3 regions of the Shewanella sp. 38A_GOM-205m genome follow, and region 3 is predicted to be linked to each of the others. Evidence: predicted binding sites of a transcription regulator. Region 3 holds the regulator's gene; each other region holds the start of a gene.
What was found. The regulator sigma-54, encoded in region 3, starts transcription at its own class of promoters, with help from an activator protein. The targets are predictions, from matches to a motif close to GTTGGCACGNNNNTNGNNT.
Positions count from the first base shown of each region.

Region 1: a site for sigma-54 is predicted at 3,148-3,166, ahead of N512_RS0100350 (YggN family protein). Genes of this name have one in related genera too.
Region 2: a site for sigma-54 is predicted at 5,957-5,975, ahead of N512_RS0101060 (FlgO family outer membrane protein). Genes of this name have one in related genera too.

Region 1 is NZ_JADP01000001.1:74,306-81,884, reverse strand. Features, by position in the region: gene N512_RS0100360 (DUF885 domain-containing protein) at 1-577, shown strand, start outside; gene N512_RS0100355 (LysR family transcriptional regulator) at 1,019-1,966, opposite strand; gene N512_RS0100350 (YggN family protein) at 2,282-3,085, opposite strand; gene glsB (glutaminase B) at 3,900-4,814, opposite strand; gene N512_RS0100340 (YggL family protein) at 4,814-5,137, opposite strand; gene trmB (tRNA (guanosine(46)-N7)-methyltransferase TrmB) at 5,160-5,876, opposite strand; gene mutY (A/G-specific adenine glycosylase) at 6,048-7,154, shown strand; gene N512_RS0100325 (oxidative damage protection protein) at 7,157-7,435, shown strand.
Region 2 is NZ_JADP01000001.1:239,284-246,862, reverse strand. Features, by position in the region: gene flgC (flagellar basal body rod protein FlgC) at 1-231, opposite strand, end outside; gene flgB (flagellar basal body rod protein FlgB) at 234-632, opposite strand; gene N512_RS0101090 (CheR family methyltransferase) at 808-1,641, opposite strand; gene N512_RS0101085 (chemotaxis protein CheV) at 1,786-2,706, opposite strand; gene flgA (flagellar basal body P-ring formation chaperone FlgA) at 2,894-3,601, shown strand; gene flgM (flagellar biosynthesis anti-sigma factor FlgM) at 3,672-3,992, shown strand; gene N512_RS0101070 (flagella synthesis protein FlgN) at 3,992-4,423, shown strand; gene N512_RS0101065 (LPP20 family lipoprotein) at 4,708-5,175, opposite strand; gene N512_RS0101060 (FlgO family outer membrane protein) at 5,175-5,792, opposite strand; gene N512_RS0101055 (flagellar assembly protein FlgT) at 6,605-7,579, shown strand, end outside.
Region 3 is NZ_JADP01000003.1:244,153-251,731, forward strand. Features, by position in the region: gene mlaF (phospholipid ABC transporter ATP-binding protein MlaF) at 1-573, opposite strand, end outside; gene N512_RS0104220 (calcium/sodium antiporter) at 859-1,821, shown strand; gene N512_RS0104225 (KpsF/GutQ family sugar-phosphate isomerase) at 1,852-2,829, shown strand; gene kdsC (3-deoxy-manno-octulosonate-8-phosphatase KdsC) at 2,829-3,380, shown strand; gene lptC (LPS export ABC transporter periplasmic protein LptC) at 3,377-3,937, shown strand; gene lptA (lipopolysaccharide transport periplasmic protein LptA) at 3,924-4,457, shown strand; gene lptB (LPS export ABC transporter ATP-binding protein) at 4,454-5,182, shown strand; gene N512_RS0104250 (RNA polymerase factor sigma-54) at 5,278-6,741, shown strand; gene hpf (ribosome hibernation promoting factor) at 6,773-7,060, shown strand; gene ptsN (PTS IIA-like nitrogen regulatory protein PtsN) at 7,063-7,506, shown strand; gene rapZ (RNase adapter RapZ) at 7,503-7,579, shown strand, end outside.

The DNA.
Region 1 (7,579 bases), on a different contig from region 3:
CCTCTATGACATAATGGCTATGCCCAAATACCAGATGGAGGCACTGGCCTACCATGAAGGGATCCCCGGGCATCACATGCAGATAGCCATAGCCCAGGAACTGGAAGGACTTCCCAGCTTCCGTCGCTTCGGCTCTTACACGGCTTATATCGAGGGCTGGGGCCTTTACAGTGAGTACTTCCCCAAGGAGATGGGGCTTTACAGCGATCCTTACTCAGATTTTGGCAGATTGGCGATGGAGCTATGGCGCTCCTGCCGTTTGGTGGTAGATACCGGGATCCATGCCAAGAAATGGACTCGAGAGCAAGCCATAGCCTATTACATGGACAACACTCCCAATGCCGAATCTGACGCAGTAAAAATGGTTGAGCGGCACATAGTTATGCCCTCGCAGGCAACCGCTTACAAGGTGGGGATGAACAAGATACTTGCGCTTAGAGCCTACGCCAAGGAGGCGCTGGGTGAGCGTTTCGACATTCGCGCCTTCCACACCCTGGTATTGCAAAACGGCCCCTTGCCGCTGGATGTACTTGAGCAGGAAGTAAAAGACTGGGTGGCCGCGCAAAGCCAGGCTTGAAATTGAATCAACTGCCGCTCCCGTGAGCGGCTTTTTTATGCGCTTGATTCCGTCCTGAAAACAGGCATAAAAATACCCCGGCCACCTGGGCCGGGGTAAACCAAAATCAGGATGATGGTTTTAAGGCCGACATTGTTTTAGTTCGAAAACCTGGGTCGGCATTGATAAGGGCTTAACACTCTGTGTTGAACCAAGCAGTCTACAGCAGGAGGGGTCAGTCCCGCGGCACACCCGTATGTTGGTTCCACCCGAATCAACTGCAACCATTGTATTGATTTCAGAACAGACTGCAACAAGATTATTAAAAACCTTTAGGATTCACTAAACAATAAAGCGATAAAAAAACCAACAAAATCTCAATATCTATATGATATAAAAACAAAAAACACCCAAGCAGAACTTGAGTGTTTTTCATTGTTCTATTATAAGAACGATATTTCTTTATTTTTCCTGGCGCAGGGCAAACAGATCTGCGTATTTTTTGTCCCAATAGGGTGGTGTACCTATGTGATCCTTAATGAACTCGATAAAGGCACTCACCTTGGGAGCCAAGTGTTTACGTCTTGGATAAACCGCCTGCAGCGGCAGATGATGGGTCAGTTGCCAATCGGGAAGTAGAGGAACCAGAGTGCCTTTTTCTATTTCATCTTCCAGCAGATAACTGGCGAGATAAACCACCCCAAGCCCACTGACAGCGGCAGACTTGAGCGCCGGCGCATTGTCGACTCTGAAATTCCCCGAAACCCCTATCTCACAGTAGTCATCGCCCTTCTTGAATTGCCAGACGCTGTGCTCATGCCATTCACCGTGGTAAACCAAACAGTTGTGCTCCACCAGCTGCTCCGGACGGGCCGGCATACCGTGGGCCGCAACATACCCGGGGGAAGCCACCAGCAGGAACTGACACTTCATCAACGGGCGGGCCACCATACCCAGAGGCAGTTGCTCTGACATGGTCAGCAGCAGATCCAGGCCTTCACTGACCACATCAACCTTATGGTCCAACAGGCTCACCTGCAGCTCGAGATCCGGGTGACGGGTCATAAACTCGGGCAGTGCCGGAATAATATGCATGGTGCCGAACGACTGGGAGATCCCTACCTTGAGCACGCCTCGGGTGGCATCATTGAGGTTGTGCACACTGGCCACCGCCTGATCCGCATCCCGGAGCAGTTCTTCCCCCTGCACATACAGCAGATTACCGGCTTCGGTGAGGCTTAAGCTACGGGTTGTTCGCTGGATCAACTGGATCCCGAGTTTATGTTCAAGATCGGCAACCTGGGTACTGACCTTGGATTTGGATATTCCAAGCCTGCGCGCCGCGGCACTGAAGCTGCCGGCACGGGCGACATGAGTGAAAATAGCGATAGGTTCTAACAGTTCTAACATGAAAGTCGCCTTAAGCCGTTTACAACACTGGTAAAAGCTTTCCTGGAAAAGCGACGGGCCTCACCGTCAAGACCCCAAAATGGGGTGTGGGCTGCCGGGTTTTGGAAAGCGCACTGGGTAGAGTCACTGAGTCCTGACTTGGGTGTCAGTTTTATTATTTTTGCGAAGTATACCAATTCTTTCTTATTGACTCTAACCCAAGGATAGCCTTGAGCCAAAAAAACCGCCGCAGTGATGGCATAATCAACAGACAACCAATAAAAAACCCCTGTATCAAGGGAGGGGAAGATACAGGGGGAATCACCAGCTTAAATCTTATTGCTGCAGTTCAACCTTGCCGGACAGTACCTGGAATTCGCCCAGCTCAGGGATCTGTTTGCGTAACTTGTCTTCCAGCACCACCAAACGTTGGAAGTTGTCGCAAAGCGCGTCGGCTCTCTGCTCCATCTCCTGGGCGCGGGACTCCATTTGTACTTCAATATCCTTGCCCATCTTTTCCATTTTCTGGCTGAAGGCATTGATCTTCTCATCAAAGGTTTCGCCCTCACCTGACATCATGGCGCTGCCCATGGCCATCATCAAACTGCCTAGCGACTGCTGTACCAGTTGCTCTATTTCTTTGGAAAACTCATCACCAAAGGCGTTTTCCAGCGACGCTTCAGTGGCCCCGAGGAAGTACTGGTCACCATTGCGATGAGCCACTTCATAGACTCGCTGTTGCAGACTGCCCATGGTTTCATCCAACTTGGCACCGGCGGCATCACCCAAGAGTGGTGTCAGGGCCATGCTCACGGCCTCGCTCGCCATGGTAACGGCATCTTCCACCAAAGAGATGACTTCGGGTAACTGCTGAGCCATGGCATCCGAGTACTCGTTGACAAGCTTGCTCTGCTCGGCATTCAAGGCCACTTCTTCACCTTCCACGTAGAGACGGCCCGGCTCAATTCGATAGTGTTCTTTCCCTTGATTACTGACACTCAGCTTCTTGGGTTCCAGTGAGATGTCGTAGTTTAGCGACATCTCGCATTGCTCATCTCTTGGCTCAAAGTTGATCGCCATAGCAGGCGCCGCCGCAAACAGTGCACACACCAAAGATATTCCACCAATCGCTTGTTTCATTCTGTCTTCCCTCTCGTTTTAATCTGCCGAGTAAACTTGGTTACCGCTTATAGCTCAGAATAAAGCAGACTTTGTGCCAAAGTTATAATTAACTGATACTAAAAGAGTTAATATCAAGTAAGGCAGCAGAATATGAAAATCGACCATCTAGGAGTGGCAAATTTTACCAACTTGTAGCCGTTATGATGAATAAGACACAAGAGACCAAAGAAAGGTTTAACTGGGAATACTCTGGATGGCCAAGACTGTTCCTTTTCTTCACTGCATTCGGGATTAAAAGCCATAATAGCCGCTGTGCCAGCGGCCTAAAGTCGTGGTGTTCCACACCACACCGGGCAAGAGGCTTTGCTTGTCCAAAGCCCCTTGCATCCCCAAGGACACCCCGACGTAGCCGAAATCCCCGCTGGCTTATGAAACAAATTGGCTACACTCAGGACTCGCATCCGTGCTCGACCTTCGAGCCTCTACATCCCTGTCTCGGCTACGCCAATTTGCAACAACGCCAGCGGCGGCTCCGAAGGGGAGTCGGTGCAATTCTGTAAGAGCTAACTTGTTTGAAGCGACCTATATGCCCGCAGACATACACCTCATTTTCAGGCACAGGCGGAACTGTGACCTTCCGAGCCAGGGATGGCGAGGCAGAGCTTACAGGGACGTACTTGCAGCGAGTCACAGGATCGCCTGTGCATAAGCCTGCGGCAGGCAATGAGAAACATCCGTCGCCGGAAACCCGGCAAGCGCCTAATGTGCAACTTTAGGCTGAAAGCTATGGTATGGCGTAAAAAACAAAGGCAGCGGAGTGCTGCCTTTGGGATCAGAAGATTGAGCGGCCAACGGCCAGCCTGAGTTGCTCCAGCGCTGCCGTACCGGCGAGTGAGTTGCCGCTGCGGTCAAGCTCCGGCGACCAGACACAGATGGACATGTCACCGGGGATCACGGCGATTATACCACCACCGACACCACTCTTGCCCGGCATGCCGACCCGATAGGCAAACTCACCGGCGCCGTCATAAAGCCCGGATGTAGCCAGGAGCGCATTGAGTCTGCGGCTCTGCAGCGGTGATATCAGCTCTTTGCCATCCAATGCCTTACCGCCTTGGACCAGATACATCATGGCCCGGGAAAGATCGGCGCAGCTCATTTTCAAGGCGCAGTAATGGAAATAGCTTCGCAGCACAGTATCCACATCATTGTTGAAGTTACCGAAGGACTTCATCAGATAGGCAATCGCGGCATTGCGGGCACTATGCTGATACTCGGAATCGGCCACCACCTTGTCGTAGCAGATATGCGGATTACCCGCCAAACGCCGAACCACTTCCAGCATTCTGTGCTTGGGCGCTCCGAGGCGGCTCTGCAGCAAGTCGGCTATGACCAGTGCCCCGGCATTGATAAAGGGATTACGGGGAATGCCGCGCTCCAACTCCACCTGCACCAGAGAATTAAATGAGTGACCCGACGGCTCTTTGCCTACCCGGCTCCAGATTTCGCTTTCTTCATAGAGTGTCAGCGCCAGTGTCAGGCTGAACACTTTGGAAATACTTTGAATGGAAAAAGGCTCTAAATAATCCCCTGCCCCCACTGTGGTGCCGTCGGCCATGGTGACGGCAATCCCCAGCTTGTTGGCATTGACCCGGGCAAGGGCCGGAATATAATCCGCCACCTTACCCTGGCCAATCAGAGGGCGAACCCTGTCGAGCACCTGCTCAAGCAAGGCCTCGTCCGGGATTAGCTCCACCAAATGTCGTACAGCTCAGTAACTTCCAACTCGCTGATTGGCTGAGCTTCCCAGAATGCCTTGACTGCGCTTCTGTCATCTTCGGTGCACTTGCCAATTCTTTGGGTGGCAATAATGCCTTCCCACTCTCTGTGGCCACCACCGTGGAAGCCCAAGCCTCTAGGTTCTATGACTTCATCAATAAAACGGTCAACCAGGGGATCTATCTGTTCCTCCGACACTGAGTCGGCAAAACGCCAACTTACGTCAAATCCCAACTCCTGGAATTCATCAACACGCAACTTCTTGCGCAAACGACGACTGCGAATAGCCATACTGCTTCTCCCTCAGGTGTAATTACTCTGTACGTTCGAACATCAGATCCCAAACACCGTGACCCAGGCGCTGGCCACGGGCCTCGAATTTGGTCAACGGACGATAATCCGGGCGTGGCACTACAGTGCCATCGCTGGAAAGGTTACGATAGCCGGAGGCGGCATTCATCACTTCCAGCATATGCTCGCTGTAGTTTTCCCAATCGGTAGCCATGTGGAACACACCGCCAATTTTCAGTTTACGGCGCACCAACTCGGCAAAGGCCGGCTGCACTATGCGGCGCTTGTGGTGGCGTTTCTTGTGCCATGGATCGGGGAAAAACAGCTGCAGCCGCGCCAGAGAGTTATCGGCAATGGCGTGCTCCAGCACTTCCATGGCATCGTGATGGAATACTCTCAGGTTGGTGACTCCGGCTTCGCCGGCATCGGCAAGACAGGCGCCCACACCGGGCTTGTGCACTTCAATACCGATAAAGTTAAGCTCGGGGGCTTCCTTGGCCATGGTCACCAGTGAGGCACCCATACCGAAACCTATCTCCAGCACTGTGTCTGCCTCACGGGCAAAAACGGCGTTCAAATCCAGAGGCTCTGGGGAGTAATCCAGCCCCATGCTGCCCCAATGCGCTTCTATGGCCTGGGCCTGGCCCTTGGTGAGGCGACCCTCACGCAGCACAAAACTTCTTACTTTGCGCAGATACTTGCCTTCTTCGTTAAACTCGGCCGTTGTGACTTCGCTCATTTTTGCCCCTAGAGAGGTGTGAAAAAAGAAGGGCATTATCCAAAGTTCACCATACAGTGCAAGCCCTGATGCTGAAAAAGTATACCAACAATCCACAAGAACGAAATAAGTCAATCATTTGGGGGGATCAATCTCCTTGTTTCGCCCCTTGGCTGCGGCTACACTGCGCCGATGAACAAAACAGCCTCTTTCGCAGAACGTATCATAAAATGGTACGACTTGAATGGTCGCAAGACTCTGCCATGGCAACAGCAAAAGACCCCACACAAAGTATGGATTTCTGAGATTATGTTGCAGCAGACCCAGGTCGCGACTGTTATCCCCTACTTCCAAAAATTCATTGCCCGTTTCCCCGATGTCGTCAGCCTGGCCAATGCCGACACGGACGAAGTGCTGCATCTGTGGACAGGTCTGGGCTATTACGCCCGCGCCCGTAACCTGCACAAGGCCGCCATCAAGGTGCGTGATGAGTTCCAAGGCGAGTTTCCAACCGACTTTGACTCGGTACTGGCACTGCCGGGCATTGGTCGCTCAACCGCAGGTGCGGTGCTGTCGCTGTCTTTGGGGCAACATCACCCCATATTGGATGGCAACGTCAAACGGGTACTCGCCCGCCACGGCGCCATAAAAGGTTGGCCCGGGCAAAAGGATGTGGAAAACCAACTCTGGCAGCTGACTGAAGCACTCACGCCCAAGGCCGAAATCCAAAAATACAACCAGGCGATGATGGATATAGGTGCCACCATATGCACCCGCTCCCGCCCCGCCTGTGACCAGTGCCCGGTCGCCCGCGACTGCAAGGCGCAGCTAATGGGGCGCCAGGGCGAATTCCCCGGTAAGAAGCCGAAGAAGGCGATTCCGGCCAAAGAAGCCTGGCTACTGGTGCTGGAACACAAGGGCGAGATCTTGCTGCAGCAAAGGCCACCCGCCGGGATCTGGGGCGGCCTCTGGTGTTTCCCCGAGTTCAGCAACAGACAAAACCTGCTGCAAGCCGCCAAAGCCTTAGGGCTTGCAGAGCACAGCATCACTGAGCTACCCGGTTTTCGTCACACCTTCAGCCACTTTCACCTGGACGCCCAGCCTATGCTGCTGCGGCTAAAGAGCAAAGTAGCCACAGACACGCTGCTGGACCAAGGTCACAGCGCCCAGAGTAAAGACAGGGTAATGGAACCCAAACCCTGTCTCTGGTATAACTTAAACCAACCTTCCCGGGTGGGACTGGCCGCTGCAACAGAGCGGGTATTGGCCAGCCTGGAACCGAGTCTGACCAAGGAGTAAACATGGCACGCACAGTTAACTGCGTCTATCTCAAGAAAGAAGCCGATGGCCTGGATTTCCAACTGTATCCCGGCGAACTCGGCAAGCGCATTTTCGACAGCATCAGCAAAGAGGCCTGGGGCCTGTGGCAGAAAAAACAGACCATGCTGATCAACGAAAAGAAACTTAACATGATGAATGTCGATGATCGCAAACTGCTGGAAGACCAGATGGTCGCCTTCCTGTTCGAAGGTCAGGAAGTACAGATTGAAGGCTATGTGCCACCGGCAGAAGATGAATAAGCCGCTGTAGCTGTAGCAAGCGAAATGAGAAAAGGCCCTTATGGGCCTTTATCTTTACTGTTAACCAGTTTTAAGAATCAATTCTCGTTGTTCACTAATCCAGCCAACCAAAATGCAAAGTTAGGTTTTATTGACCACTAATAT
Region 2 (7,579 bases), on a different contig from region 3:
GGGTTTATCGCTTTCCACTATGCCCTTAACCTTTACCGCAGCGCCTTGTTGCTGTTGACCATTGGCCTTGGCCAGCTCGGCCTCAAAAATGGGATGCCGCGCCTTGTAGGTCTTATCGATACTGGAAGAGACGGAATCTGCGTTGGCTATGTTACTGGCGGTAGTATTCAAGCGCACAGACTGCGCCGACATTCCCGACCCCGCAACATTGAAGATATTGTACAAGCTCATGATTAATCTCCTTTCAATGCCTTTTTCATCCCGGCGAACTTACCGTCGAGGAACCCAAGCGACATCTGATATTCAAGCGCATTTTGCATAAAGGCCTGCTGCTCTTTTTGCATATCGACAGTATTGCCGTCACCCGTGTCCGGCTGATCCGGTACCCGATACTGCACATGCTGGGCTGTCAGCGCCTTGAGGTCGAAATGCTTTTCAGAAGTTGCCGCCATGCTCATCCCCTGTTGCCGCCCTTTTGCCGCCTGCAACGCCGAGGAAAAATCAACATCCCGAGCCTTATAATGTGGGGTATCGGCATTGGCTATATTGCTGGCAAGCACTTCGGCACGCTGGGCGCGAATGCCCAGAGTGTATTGATGTATGCCAAGGGCCTTATCGAAACTGATCGCCATAAAACCGCCTCCTCCAATGACTCGACAAAAACAAAGCAAGCTTTGTGCCAGATGTAGAGTGGAGGATAACAGATAAGGCAATGATGGCCGTTAGGGTGAAAGGTAAAACAGAAAAGGCCCGTCCAAGTTGACGAGCCTTTCAAACTATTTAATTAAAAATCAAATAATTAGGTGGTTAATTTTTCTTTTGATAATAGATGCCTGGGTTACAGCGCACCATGTCAAATTCATCGGTCAACCCGGCAATCGATTCACTGGCGCCCAAAAACAGTATCCCCTTGGGATTAAGGGCGGCAGCAAATTGCCGCAGTATTTTTGCCTTTGCCTCCGGCGCAAAATAGATAAGCACGTTGCGGCAAAAGATAATGTCAAACTTGCCGAGTAAGGTGTAGCTTTCAAGCAGGTTGTGGGCCCGAAAACTCACCAAACGGCGCACATTCTCTTTAACCCGCATATTGCCGTTGGGCAGGGCTTCAAAAAACTGACGCTTGCGCTCTTCAGACAGGCCGCGGGCCAACGCCAGCTTATCGTATTCGGCGTTTTTACAACGCTCCAGCATGGACGGCGACAAATCTGTGGCCTGAATCATGGCGCCGCCCGGCAAAGCACCCGGCTTACGCTGCTGATATTCAAGCACTGTCATCGCCAGTGAATAGGGTTCCTGGCCGGATGAACAGGCTGCCGACCAAATCTTCAACGGTCGCCCCAGCTTGGCATAACCGGGCAACAATGTATTGCCGAGCAGGTCAAAAGGATACTTGTCCCGAAACCAGAGGGTTTCGTTGGTGGTCATGGCATCGACGACTTCAGCGCGTAACTGACGCTCGGTGGGCCGCATCGACTGCTTAACTACGTCCGACAGGGATGGCAAGCCATATTTCCCCATCAAAGGCGCCAAACGGCTGCGAACCAAATACTGTTTGTTCTCACCCAATACAATGCCACTGTGCTGTTCAAGAAACAGCCTGAATTGATTGTACTCAGTTTCTGCGAGAGATTTATCTGGCACCTTAGTGTCCTAACTATCCGTGAAAACGTCGCTGCAACTCAATGCAGCGCCATTTAAAAACTGGGTCAGCGTTATACCCCAGCCCCATTTGCAACACAAGACATCAAACTCACTATAGTCATAAAAATCCACAGCAGACAGCGACTATAAACTCAGATGCTTGTTAACTGCCGATGCCAATTCATCGGGGTTGAACTTGGCAATAAAATCGTTGGCGCCCACTTTTTGCACCATGGCCTGGTTGAACACCCCACTCAACGAGGTATGCAACACCACCTTGATATGTTTCAGCTTGGGATCATCACGGATCTCGGCGGTCAGGGTATAGCCATCCATTTCCGGCATCTCAATATCTGAAATAATCAGCGGGATCTCATCGGCGACATTGTCCATCTCCGACGCGATGCTTTTCAACTTATCCAGCGCTTCCCGGCCATCTTTGGCGGTATCTATCTGCAGGTTCAACGAAGACAGCGCCCGAATGATCTGCTTACGGGCCACCGAAGAGTCGTCAATCACCATAATATGATAGTGCTGCTCTCTGTCGATTGTGAGAGATTCATCGATTTCTTGACTGATGTCTGTCTTAACCGGCGAAATTTCATCGAGAATTTTCTCAACATCGAGAATTTCAACCAACTCACCTTCGATTTCGGTCACCGCGGTCAGGTAGGAGTATCGCCCTGCCCCTTCCGGAGGCGGCATGATGGACTCCCAGTTCATATTGATGATCCGCTCGACAGACTTCACCAGGAAGCCCTGCACGCTGCGGTTGTACTCGGAAATAATGATGAAGCAATCCTTGACATCATCTATGGGTTTGCCGCCGGTCGCCGCACTGAGGTCGATAACCGACACTGTGGTGCCGCGAATATGGGCCACGCCCTTAACGAAGGAGTTCAACTTGGGCAGTGCCGTCAGCGGTGGGCACTGCAGAACCTCTTTAACCTTGAACACGTTGATCCCGAACCTTTGCCTGCCGTTGAGTTTGAACAACAGAAGTTCGAGACGGTTTTGTCCGACCAGTTGAGTGCGCTTGTTGACTGATTCAAGAATGCTCGACATAAGGCTGCCTTGTTGTCTTTGTATTGATAAATACCTGCTGTCACGCAGACAGGCATACTATTTGCTTTGTCCAAGACACTGGGTCTCAGTCAAATTTCTGACTAAACCTGTGGTGAAGCCAGCACTGGGATCCGCGAATCATTGAAAGTATAGGTGTAATCTGGCGAGACAAGCTAGCCCGTTCATTATGAAAGTAAATTTTGCGTACATTTTGGCTACAATTTTAATGCCCATCCCAGCGGTGGCGGCAGAGAATAGCTTTGTTCCCAGTATATCGGCCGTAGAAAGCCTGGCTAAAGAGGCAGTTGCCAAAAAAGTGCTGGCGGCCGAGAATGCTCAAATTACCATCACCCCGCAGCGACTGGATTCCAGGCTCAAGCCCCCCAGATGCAATTCGCCTTTGACGGCCGAACTTGCCAGCGACAGAGAGATAAGCCGCAACAATACGGTACGCATAGGTTGTAACAGTCCGGAACTCAGCTACCCGTGGCAAATCTATGTCTCGGTGCGGGTGGATATCAGTTACCCTGTGGTAGTGGCTACCCAGACACTGGCCCCGGGCACTGTGCTTGGGCCGGAAAATCTGGCGCTGCGTTACATAGATGAAACCAGTTTGCGCGGCGCGCAATTTGACGATATAGCCACAGTCACAGGTACCCGCCTCAAGCGGCGCATAGCCAAAGACTATCCGGTATTTGCCGCCAATCTCTGCTTTGTCTGCAAAGGTGACAGAGTCTCCATCTATGCCCGTAACGAGAAGTTTCAAATAAAAACTGTTGGTGAAGCCCTGCATGATGGTAACCTTGGGGAACAGATTCGGGTAAAAAACACTCGCTCAGACAAAGTGTTGGAGGCTACTGTCACCAATGTGGGCGAAGTGGAAGTTCGAATGTAAAAAATGCTAAAGTTCCACTTGGCGGTGCCGATAAGACAGCAAGGTAATCAGAGAAAAGGCTGGAGCCGAGATGGCTATGGATATTAAACAACTGCAAAATCAACCCAGGGTGAACACAGGTTCAGTCCCCAAGAACACAGCTCAGAGCAGCCAAACAGCTCAGCAAGGTGCTGCTCCGCAGAAAGCTGACTCTGTTGTGGTGTCACAACAGGCGCAGCAACTGCAAGGAGTACAGAGTAAAATGGCCTCCCTGCCGGAAATAGATCAAAAGAAGATCACCGAAATTAAATTGGCGATCGCCGAAGGCAGATATAAGGTTGACCCGGAAAAACTGGCAGCCAACATATCTCAATTCGAATCAGAACTGAACGAACTCAATAAAGGGTCCTGATGCCTGATACCCCGGATATCACCAGCCTGATAGCACAGCAGACGACTCAACTCGAGCGTCTGCTGAACTTGATTGAGCAGGAAAAAAACGCCCTGCTGGATCGCAATGCCGATAATCTGCTGCAACTGGCCAAAGACAAGGGCGACCTGCTCAATGAGGTCAAGGCGGTAGATGAGGCGCTCTCCTCTCATCCTGAACAAGCCAAACTCAGTCAGCCACCATTGGCCGAACAGGTCAGTGAAGCTCGCGAACTATTGGCCGCTTGCCAACTGCGCAATCAGGAAAATGCCGGCCTGATAGAGCTGAGCATGGCCAGTATCAATCGCCTGGCGCAAGCGCTGCAGGTCAGCCGTAACGCCTCCAGCCTGACCTATGACGGCAAGGGTAAAACCTCAACCATCGCCACCCTGGGCAACGATCTCAAGGCTTGATTAAGACCCGGCTGCTGTTGCTTATAGCTTATTGCGTAAGCTCAACTCTTTAGCGAGAATCATTGCCTGTGGTCCCTGCCCTAGGCTGAAATCAAGATGGTAACCAGGGCACTCAACCCAGAACGCAAAGCTCAGCCCTCAATTCAGCAACACATCTTAAGCCATAAAAGGCCACAAAAAAGCAGCCAAACAAGGCTGCTTTTTGCTTATGCCAATTGAAGGTGCGAGCCACTCTCTACAAAATTTACAAAAGTGAACGCCGCGAGGACTTATTCGCTACCGGCCTAAAAATAAGTGATCTCTTTGACTCGCTGGGGGCGATTTTGCTGCTGATACAGATCCCACACCCGGGCGAAATCCAGCTCCAGTTCGGTCACATAATGATCTCCGGCCGGATAACTGCGCACCACCTTAGCGCCGCGGATCACCCCGGAAACCGAGGCCTGGATATTATCGCCTTTCAGCATCCAGTCACTGACTTTGCTGTCGGCCGACAATCGCTGACCATAGACTTGTTCGGCCAATTCACGATAAGCAGCAATCTTGGATGCCTGCATCGCCATCAGCACCTTTTGCGACTGTTCCTTGGCCGGTTGGCTGGCCAGCGGGGCATAGCCTATTGCCGTCAGCTTGGGAAAACTGCTCGGCGCCTCAGTCTCCCACTGCACATATCTGTCCTTATCGGCGCAGCCCCCGAGAATTAACGCCAGCGCCAGCGTGGCCAATGACAGTGTTTTGTTCCAATGCTTCATTACTTGTCTCCCACTATCCGGCCCTTATCCTCACCACGGCTTTCGTAGCGATAAAGCAGCCCTTCTTTTGACACCACCTTATTGGAAGGCGCCAGGTAGCCGGGCAGCTCTTGCTCCTGTACCCGCACACCGGCTGCCGAAAGCACCCGGTTGTTGTTGACGTTGACAATTCGGCTGTTGAACAGCATTTCACCTTTGGCCTGACTCATGCTGGTGACCAGTACATGCTCCACCGCTATATCGGTCGGCAGTTGCTGCCAATCACGGGTAAGGATGAAATCCCCCTGGGACGTTACCCGCACCGCATCGGCCAGGTTCAAATCCACCAGGTTGAAACCGCGCTGATGAAAGGCCGTCATCAGCCCCTGCTGCAGTTGTGAAGCGAGCGCATTGCTGCTCTGCATGTCTTCCACCATCACAGGTGTCATCACCAATAGCGGCTGGGTCGGCTTGAGAGCGTCATTATGAGTTACCAACTCATCAACCAATTGCTGCGCCAATAGATTGACTGGCGCCGCTTGCGACTTGACCTCGGCCTGCTGTTGCGGCGAAGTCATGCTGCAAGCAGGCAGCAAGAGTAAAGGCAATATACACAGGGCTTTATACATAATATCCATCCCACTGGTACCCTGGCGGGCACTTGCTTTATTGAGGAACCTGGCGACTCTTGGACCTGGCATGAACCTTGGCCTACCTGACTTATGCCGCGCTTTCTCCGAGGTTGTCATTAAGCACTACTGCTAACTCGATTAGCGCCAAGTTCCTTTCACTGGGTAAAGCTATGCAAATAAAATACCAACCTAAGTTAGGGAAGGTGCGAGCAAGTCCCATGTGTGCTCTGCGTCGGCTTACGGGCTTGGATGCAAGGCGTGGTTCGCAGCAAATGGCCTTAGTCCTTTGCAAGAAGCACAACACAACAGACAGGCCTGTAAACCACGCCCTTCGGGGCTTTCACAGCAACCGGCTCTCTGCGTTATCCGACTTCGACAGGCCCCGGCATGCCTTCAGTCAGATGCCTTGAACGCCAATTGCTGTGCAAGCCACTCTCTACAAAAGAGAAGGCCACGAGGACTTATTCGCACCTTCCCTAGGCCTGCAGACCAAGTACAAACAGATGACACCGGCGAACAAACCCAGTTGCCTGGCAGCTTATTACAGGCTTTTACGAAGATGTTTAAAGGGCTTATCTACGCCTTTTCATTACCCACACCTTCATCTGCCCCTTCAATTTACCCACTGGCAGGCAATGGGAACTTATATTCTCTGTTCCCTTATCGGCAAACTCTTGCCGCGCTTTAGTTATGGTCGCAAACTGCGCTGCATCAGCTGTGATTGGATGGCGCTGGCATAAAATTTGAATAGCAAGCGATACCAGTTTAAGTGGCGGCAAAATTCCGTCACCCTGACTCCTATTTTGAGGAACCGTCTTATGAGATTGCGCCCCTTGCTCTTGCTGCCGCTGCTGGGCATCAGCCTGAACGCCATGGCAGAGTGGACCGAGGCCCGAGGTGAAGCCAAAATAATCAATGGCAATTTGACCCAGGCACGGGAAGCGGCAATGGACAACGCCATCAACATGGCCTTGCTCTCCCGTGGTGGCAGTTTTCAATCGACCCAGAGTGTCAGCCAGGGGCGCTTGACCCAAAACGATTTCAGCCTTTCCAGTCAGGCGCAGATAAGCAGTGTCGAACTGGTCAGCGAAATGCGCCAGGGAGACAAGCTCAAGGTGGTTATGCGGCTCGATATTCTCGATGGCCCGGATAACAAGTGCCAAAGCTCAGCCATCAAGGCCGCTATCCTGGTGCCACAGGCCAGCATTAAGGACAGAAGCCAACTGCGTTATGGTCAGTTGGAAAATTTCCAGCGAAGCCTGTCCGAACGGATAGCGGCAACGCTGGATAAACAATCCTCCACCAGTTTTGCCCACCTGCACGCCAAAGAGCGGCTGGATATCAAAGAAGAGCTTATCAATATCCGGGGTTACCGTTTGCCGACCTGGATAAGTGAAATTACCGACAGCCAGTATCTGTTGCTGCCGCAAATCATAGATATCTCCACCGAACCGGCCGAGTCCGGCTTTATGGGCCTGTGGGACAGCGAGCCTCAGCGACTGTTTCAGTTGCAGCTCAGCCTCTATCATGGGATCAGCGGCGAGCAGATCTGGTATCAGAACTACAGCATTTCCGCGCCCTGGGAGTTTGCCAAAAATGAATCCGTCGCCCCCAACAGCGACAGATTCTGGCGTGCCAGTTACGGGCAGGCCATAGATAAGGTGCTGGCCAATGCCAGTAAAGATATCGATATGGCACTGGCCTGCAGACCGCTGCTGGCACAGATAGTCGTGCGTCAACAAGATAGAGTGATACTCAACCTGGGACGACGCAACGGCATCCGCGTTGGCGAT
Region 3 (7,579 bases):
AAGCTTCACCAGCACCCCCATGGAGATGGGATCCTGACCGGCAAAGGGCTCGTCATACAGCACCATTTCCGGCTCGAGTGCTATGGCGCGGGCCAAGGCAGCCCGGCGCTGCATTCCGCCGGAAAGTTCGCTTGGCATCAACTGCGCCGCGCCGCGAAGTCCTACGGCTTCAAGCTTCATTAACACTATGCGGCGGATAATAGCTTCCGGCAGCCCTGAGTGCTCCCTGAGTGCAAAGGCCACGTTATCGAACACATTCATGTCGGTGAACAGGGCGCCGCTCTGGAACAACATGCTCATCCGCTTACGGGCTTCAAACAGCTCGTGGCGGCTCAGCTTATGAATGTCCTGACCATCGAACAGCACCTGGCCGTGATCCGGAGTCAACTGCCCACCAATGAGCTTCAGCAGCGTGGTCTTGCCTATGCCGCTGGGCCCCATGATGGCAGTGACTTTACCCCTGGGAATCGTGAGGCTTATCTGCTCATAAATCACCCTCGAGCCACGACTGAAGCCGAGATTGTTGACCTCGACCAGGGGAGAAGGATTTTGCTGCTTGCTGGATTCCGGCATCAAAATGAAATGGAGACCTTGTCTAGTGGAATTCAAGTTACGGCGCAGCTGTAGCTGCCATGGCACATAAGGCCCGCCGTTATAAGGCTTGATACTGCCGCAGGCTTACTGAATTGACGCTGAATGGCGCCCGGTAACCCGTATGGCCAAGCCAAAGATAAGCGATAAATTGTACGCAATTGAGGATAAGCGCACAACTGAATCAATAGTATCGCGCCGTGATACTTTCAATTTGTAGCAAATACGGCGAAAATGCACGCCAGAATCCGTAGCTTTGTTTACTGCATGTTATTCAATATTTTCTTGCTGCTCGCCGGCTTGTCCGTCCTGGTCTGGAGTGCCGATAAATTCGTTTATGGTGCCGGGGCTTTTGCCCGTAACCTGGGGTTACCCCCCATGTTGATAGGACTGACCATAGTGGCCATGGGCAGTTCGGCCCCAGAGATGTTCGTTGCCGCCAGCGCCTCCATGGCCGGCATGCCGGATACGGCCGTGGGTAATGTGCTGGGCTCCAATGTCGCCAATGTCAGCTTGATCCTGGGTTTAACCGCTCTGCTTGGGGCTATCGCCGTCAGCTCCAAGACCCTGAAGCGGGAGATCCCCATGATGCTGGGTGCCACAGTGCTGGCGGGTTACTTCCTGCACGATGAGTATCTTAGCCGCAGCGAAGGGGTTATTTTACTGGCGCTGTTCTTCGGCCTGATGGGCTATCTTATCTGGCATGCGCTGACCAATAAGAACAAGGATCCACTCGCCGACGAAGCCGATGCCGAGATCCCCAAAGATGTGCCCACTGCCAAGGCGGTACTATGGTTGATAATAGGCTTGGTACTCTTGCCGCTGTCGGCGGATTGGATGGTGGACGGTGCCGTAGGCATCGCCAAGTCTTTTGGACTGTCTGATCTGGTTATCGGTCTAACCATCATTGCCGTAGGCACCAGCCTGCCGGAACTGGCGGCCTGTGTGGCCGGTGTGCTCAAGAAAGAGGACGACCTGGCCATAGGCAATATTGTCGGCTCCAATCTGTTTAACATACTGGCGGTACTGGCAATACCCGGCCTTATAGCCCCGGGGGTAATCGATGCCGCGGCGACCGGACGCGACTTTTATATGGTTTTGGGCACCAGTTGTGCCCTGGCACTCCTGGTGCTGAGCACAGGCAAACAACGTGAACTCAAACGCTGGCACGGTGCCTTACTACTGATAAGCTTCATCGGCTATCAATACAGCCTGTTTCAATCCCACTAGCGATGAAGGGCAAAAAGACGAGAGACAACTATGGCAGAAGCTAAGCAACTGCGCCAATGGGGCCGCAGAGTAATAGATATCGAGAAACAAGCACTGGACAACCTGTACCAGTTTGTTGATTCCCCCGAATTCGCCCAAGCCTGCGAACTGATCCTCAACTGCAGCGGCAAGGTGATAGTGATGGGGATGGGGAAATCGGGCCATATAGGCAACAAGATTTCTGCCACCCTCGCCAGCACGGGCACCCCGGCATTCTTCGTTCACCCGGGCGAAGCCAGCCACGGCGACCTTGGGGTGTTGAGTGAAAACGATATCGTATTGGCTATCTCCAACTCGGGCGAGTCCAGCGAAATTCTGACCCTGATGCCCGTCATCAAGCGCCAGGGGATCCCTATGATCTCCATGACAGGTAAGCCCGAATCCACCATGGCCAAGCTGGCGCAGCTGCATCTGTGCATCAAGGTGCCTGAAGAAGCCTGCCCGCTGGGTCTGGCGCCCACCTCCAGCACCACGGCCACCCTGGTGATGGGAGATGCCCTGGCGGTCGCGCTACTGCAAGCCAAGGGCTTTACCAAAGATGACTTTGCCCTGTCGCATCCCGGCGGCGCTTTAGGACGCAAGCTGCTGCTCAAGGTCAGCGATGTGATGCACAAAGGCGAAGAGCTGCCGTTGGTCACAGAAGATATCTGTATCACCGACGCCCTGTATGAGATCTCCAAGAAGGGCCTGGGTATGACCGCCGTGGTCAATCAGCAGAAGCAACTCGTGGGTATCTTCACCGATGGTGATTTGAGACGTGTCATAGACGCCGGAGTCAACCTGCGTACTACAAAAATCAGCGACGTCATGACCCGTGATTGCATCACCAGTGGTGACAATATCCTCGCGGCGCAGGCGCTGAAGGTGATGGACGAGAATGACATCAACGGTCTTATTGTCATCAATGGCGCCAATGAGCCGATTGGGGCTCTCAATATGCTGGATATGGTCAAGGCGGGGGTTATCTGATGAGTCATCAAGGTTTCTACGGGCCCATAAGCGAAGATAACTGGCAAAGAGCCGCCAAAATCAAACTGCTTATCTGTGATGTTGACGGTGTCTTCTCCGATGGCCGCATCTATATGAGCAACAGCGGCGAAGAGCTGAAGGCCTTCCATACCCGCGATGGTTATGGGGTGCGCTCGCTGCTGTCCTGCGGCATTCAGGTGGCGGTGATCACCGGCCGCAAGTCCCAGATAGTCGAAAACCGCATGACGGCCCTGGGGGTAGACAAGATTTATCAAGGCATAGACAACAAGCTGGAGCCCTATGAGGCGCTGCTTAAGCACTATGACCTCGAGCCTGAACAAGTGGCCTATATAGGTGACGACATTGTCGACTTGCCGGTGATGAAGCAAGTGGGGCTGGCGGTTTGCGTAGCCGATGGCCATCCTTGGGTAAGGCAGCACTGCCACATGGTCACTCAGATTGCCGGCGGCCATGGTGCACTCCGGGAGCTGGCGGATCTTATCCTGCTCAGTCAGGACAAATTTGAAAATGCCCACGGAATGAGTATATGAATAGGGTCACCCTGGCCATTATTTTGTTTTTCTCCACTGCACTTATCCTTTACTGGCAGGTGCAGAACAAGCGCAACGCTCAACAGAGTGAGGCGCCTGTAGATGTGGTTCGGCCTGACTTTGTCGCCGATGACCTGCGCTCGGTCAACTTTGATGAGCAGGGCAATGTCGCCAGTAGGGTCGCCGCGGCGCACATGGAACATTATGAAGCCAGTGAAAAGACCTTCTTCAACCAACCGGTTTATCTGGTCTATCCGGACAAGGGCGAGGCACAGTGGCGTCTGTCTGCCAACGAAGGCAGGCTCAATCGCAAGAGTAACCGAGTGGTACTTGAAAATAATGTTATCATCGACGCCATTAGCCCCAATGAACCGATCCAGAGCCTGAAAACCAGTTATGTGGAGCTGGATCTGGACACCATGATCATGACCTCAGATCGCGAGATCCTGATCGAAGGCAAAGACTTTAATATCAAGGGATCCGGCCTGTACGCCGATCTCAATGCTCAGCAAGTGAAGCTGACCAGTCAGGTGAAAGGAACCTATGAAACCAAGTAAGCTTTTTATCGGTGCCCTCTTGTGCATCACAAGCCTGTCGGCAGTGGCCATTGAAGAAGATCTGCTGCAAAAAGTAGAGATCAGCGCCGCTAATCAGTTTGCCGATATCAAAAACAAGCGTGTGGTATACGGCGGGCCTGTCACAGTCACCCAGGGCAGTTTAAAACTGCTGGCCGATGAACTCACGGCTTACACAGAAGACAAGAGTGGCGAGCGGATCCTGGTGGCCAAGGGCTCACCCGCTACCTATACCCAGAAACTGGAAGACGGCCGTCTGGCCAGTGCCAAGGCCAAAGAGATCCACTACAACATAGACAGTCGTATCATGACCCTGCTGGGCCAGGCCAAAGTAGAACAAGACGGCAGCGAAGTGACCGCAGAGAAGATAGTCTACGACATCAACAAGCAGCAGCTGGAAGCGGAAAGCAGCGGCAAAGGCCAAGACAGGGTAACCACTGTTATCCAGCCGGAAAACTATCAGGATCTCAATAAGAAAGAACAGCAGCAGGAGCCGCAATGACCAGCACCCTGACGGCACAGAATCTGGCAAAGAGTTACAAGAAACGCAACGTCGTCAAAGACGTCAGCCTGTCGGTCAATACCGGCCAAATCGTGGGGCTGCTGGGCCCCAACGGGGCAGGCAAGACCACCACCTTCTATATGGTGGTTGGGTTGGTACAGAGTGACAAGGGCCGTATCTTCATTGACGACGACGAGCTGACCTTGGATCCCATGCACCTGCGTGCCCGTAAAGGCATAGGCTACCTGCCACAGGAAGCCAGTATTTTCCGCAAGCTGTCGGTGCATGACAACATCATGGCCGTGCTGCAAACCCGCAAAGAACTCAACAGCGACGAGCGCGAGGAACAACTCGAACAGTTGCTGGAAGAATTCCATATTACCCACATACGTGACAGCCTGGGGATGTCCCTCTCCGGCGGAGAACGCCGCCGAGTGGAAATCGCCCGGGCATTGGCCGCCAATCCACAGTTCATTCTGCTGGATGAGCCGTTCGCCGGTGTGGATCCCATCTCAGTTATCGATATCAAGAAAATCATCGAACAGCTTAAATCCCGCGGTTTGGGGGTGCTGATCACAGACCACAATGTTCGCGAAACACTCGACGTTTGTGAGCGAGCCTACATAGTCAGCCATGGGCAGTTGATCGCCGAGGGCACACCCGCTGAAATCTTGGACAACCAGCAAGTGCGCGCTGTGTACTTAGGCGAACAATTCAGGCTATAGTTAGGATCATGTCATCCGGTGGCAATTCCGGGTATTATAGTTTGTTATTATTGAATTTTTTCCTTGAAAAATAACGAGTAGGGATTAGCGGTATAATGAAAGCGTCACTCCAGCTCAAACTGGGTCAACAGTTGACCATGACACCTCAGTTGCAACAGGCTATTCGCCTGCTGCAACTGTCGTCCCTTGAGCTGCAGCAGGAAATCCAGGAAGCCTTGGAAGCCAACCCTCTGTTGGAAATGGCCGAGGACAACCAGGATGACGCTATCGACGACAACCACAAGGAAAACGACGCCGGCGAGTTGAGCGCCAAGCAGGAAGATGGTTCCACGGTAGAAACCTCAGAGGCATTGAACAATGAGTCTATGCCGGATGAATTACCTATGGATACCACCTGGGACGAAGTCTTTACCGCCGCCAGTGCCTCCGGGCCGGCCATGGGCCGTGAAGATGATATGCCCTTCCAGGGGGAAACCAGCGAAGGGCTCTATGAACATCTGGAATGGCAGAAGAACCTGACCCCGTTTTCCGATACCGACGACGCCATTGCCACCGCCATTATTGATGCCATCGACGAGCAGGGTTATCTGACCCAGAGCACAGAGGAGATCCTCGAAGCCATGGGCAACCCTGAGATTGAGCTCGATGAAGTCGAGGCAGTACTCAAGCGGATCCAGCACTTCGATCCTGTCGGCATCGCCTCCAGAGATCTGCGCGAATGCCTGCTGATCCAGTTGCAACAGTTCAACGCCGACACCCCGCATCTGGCCGACGCCCGCTTGTTGATTGACGAACATCTGGATCTCATTGCCGCCCGCGACTTCCGCACCCTGATGCGCAAGACCAAGCTCAAGGAAGATCAGCTGCGTGAAGCCATCAACCTTATCCAGAGTCTCAATCCCCGCCCCGGCTTGCTGGTGCAGCCGATGGACGAGGAATATGTGATCCCTGATGTCAGCGTCTGGAAGAAAAACGGCCGCTGGGTAGTAGAACTCAACCCGGACTGTATGCCCAAACTCGGGATCAATCAGCAGTATGCTGCCATGGCTCGTAGCGCCCGCAGTCAATCAGACAGCCAGTTTATTCGTGGTCATCTTCAGGAAGCCAAATGGTTTATCAAGAGCCTGGAGAGCCGCAACGAAACCCTGCTCAAGGTGGCCAACTGTATAGTGCAGCTCCAGCAGGGATTTTTTGAATATGGTGAAGAGGCCATGAAACCCATGGTACTCAACGATATTGCCGAGGCGGTCGAGATGCATGAATCGACCATCTCCAGGGTCACCACGCAAAAGTATATGCATACCCCCAGGGGAATATTTGAATTGAAGTACTTCTTCTCCAGCCATGTCGGCACCGAAGATGGCGGAGAATGCTCTTCCACGGCGATCAGGGCTTTTATCAAGAAGCTCGTGGCAGCGGAAAACCAGAAGAAGCCTTTGAGCGACAGCAAGATGGCGCAACTTCTGGCAGAACAGGGAATCAACGTTGCAAGACGCACCATAGCCAAGTATCGCGAGGCTATGATGATACCACCGTCGAACCAGCGTAAGAGTTTATAAATCCACAGTTGGAAATTGGAGGAATCTTTCTATGCAAATCAACCTGACAGGACATCATATCGAGATCACCGACTCACTGCGTGACTACGTGGAAAGTAAGTTTTCTAAACTTGAACGCCATTTCGAACAGATCAATAATGTGCATGTTGTGCTCAATGTACAAAAACTGCAACAGATAGCCGAAGCCAAGATCCACCTCACAGGCGGCGAAGTCTATGCAACTTCTGAACATGCCGACATGTATGCCGCCATCGACGTTCTGATTGATAAATTGGATCGTCAGGTCATTAAACACAAAGAAAAGCTGACAAAACACTAACGATGGAACTGAGTACCATCCTGCGGCCGGAGTGCACTACCTGTGCCACTCCGGGCAGTAAGAAAAAGGTACTGGAGCTGATTAGCGATCTCGCTAGCGCCCAGTACCCCACCCTTTCCTCTCAAGCGATTTTTGAAAGCCTTTTGGCCCGCGAAAAGATGGGGAGCACAGGTATAGGTAATGGTATTGCGATTCCGCATGGCAGACTACCGGACATTACAGAGCCGATTGCCGTGCTGGTAAAATGCGAAGAGCCTATCGCCTTCGATGCCATAGACAACCAGCCGGTGGACATACTGTTCGCTCTCCTGGTGCCCGCAGATCAATGTCAGCAACACCTGAGTACCCTATCCGCCATGGCTGAAAAGCTCAGCGATAAGGCGATACTCAAGCAGTTGCGTAAATCCAGCGACGAAACAGAACTCTATCAGGTGATCACAGGATGAAACTCGCCATAGTCTCAGGCCGCTCCGGTTCCGGAAAATCCGTTGCCCTCAGGGTACTCGAAGACCTGGGTTA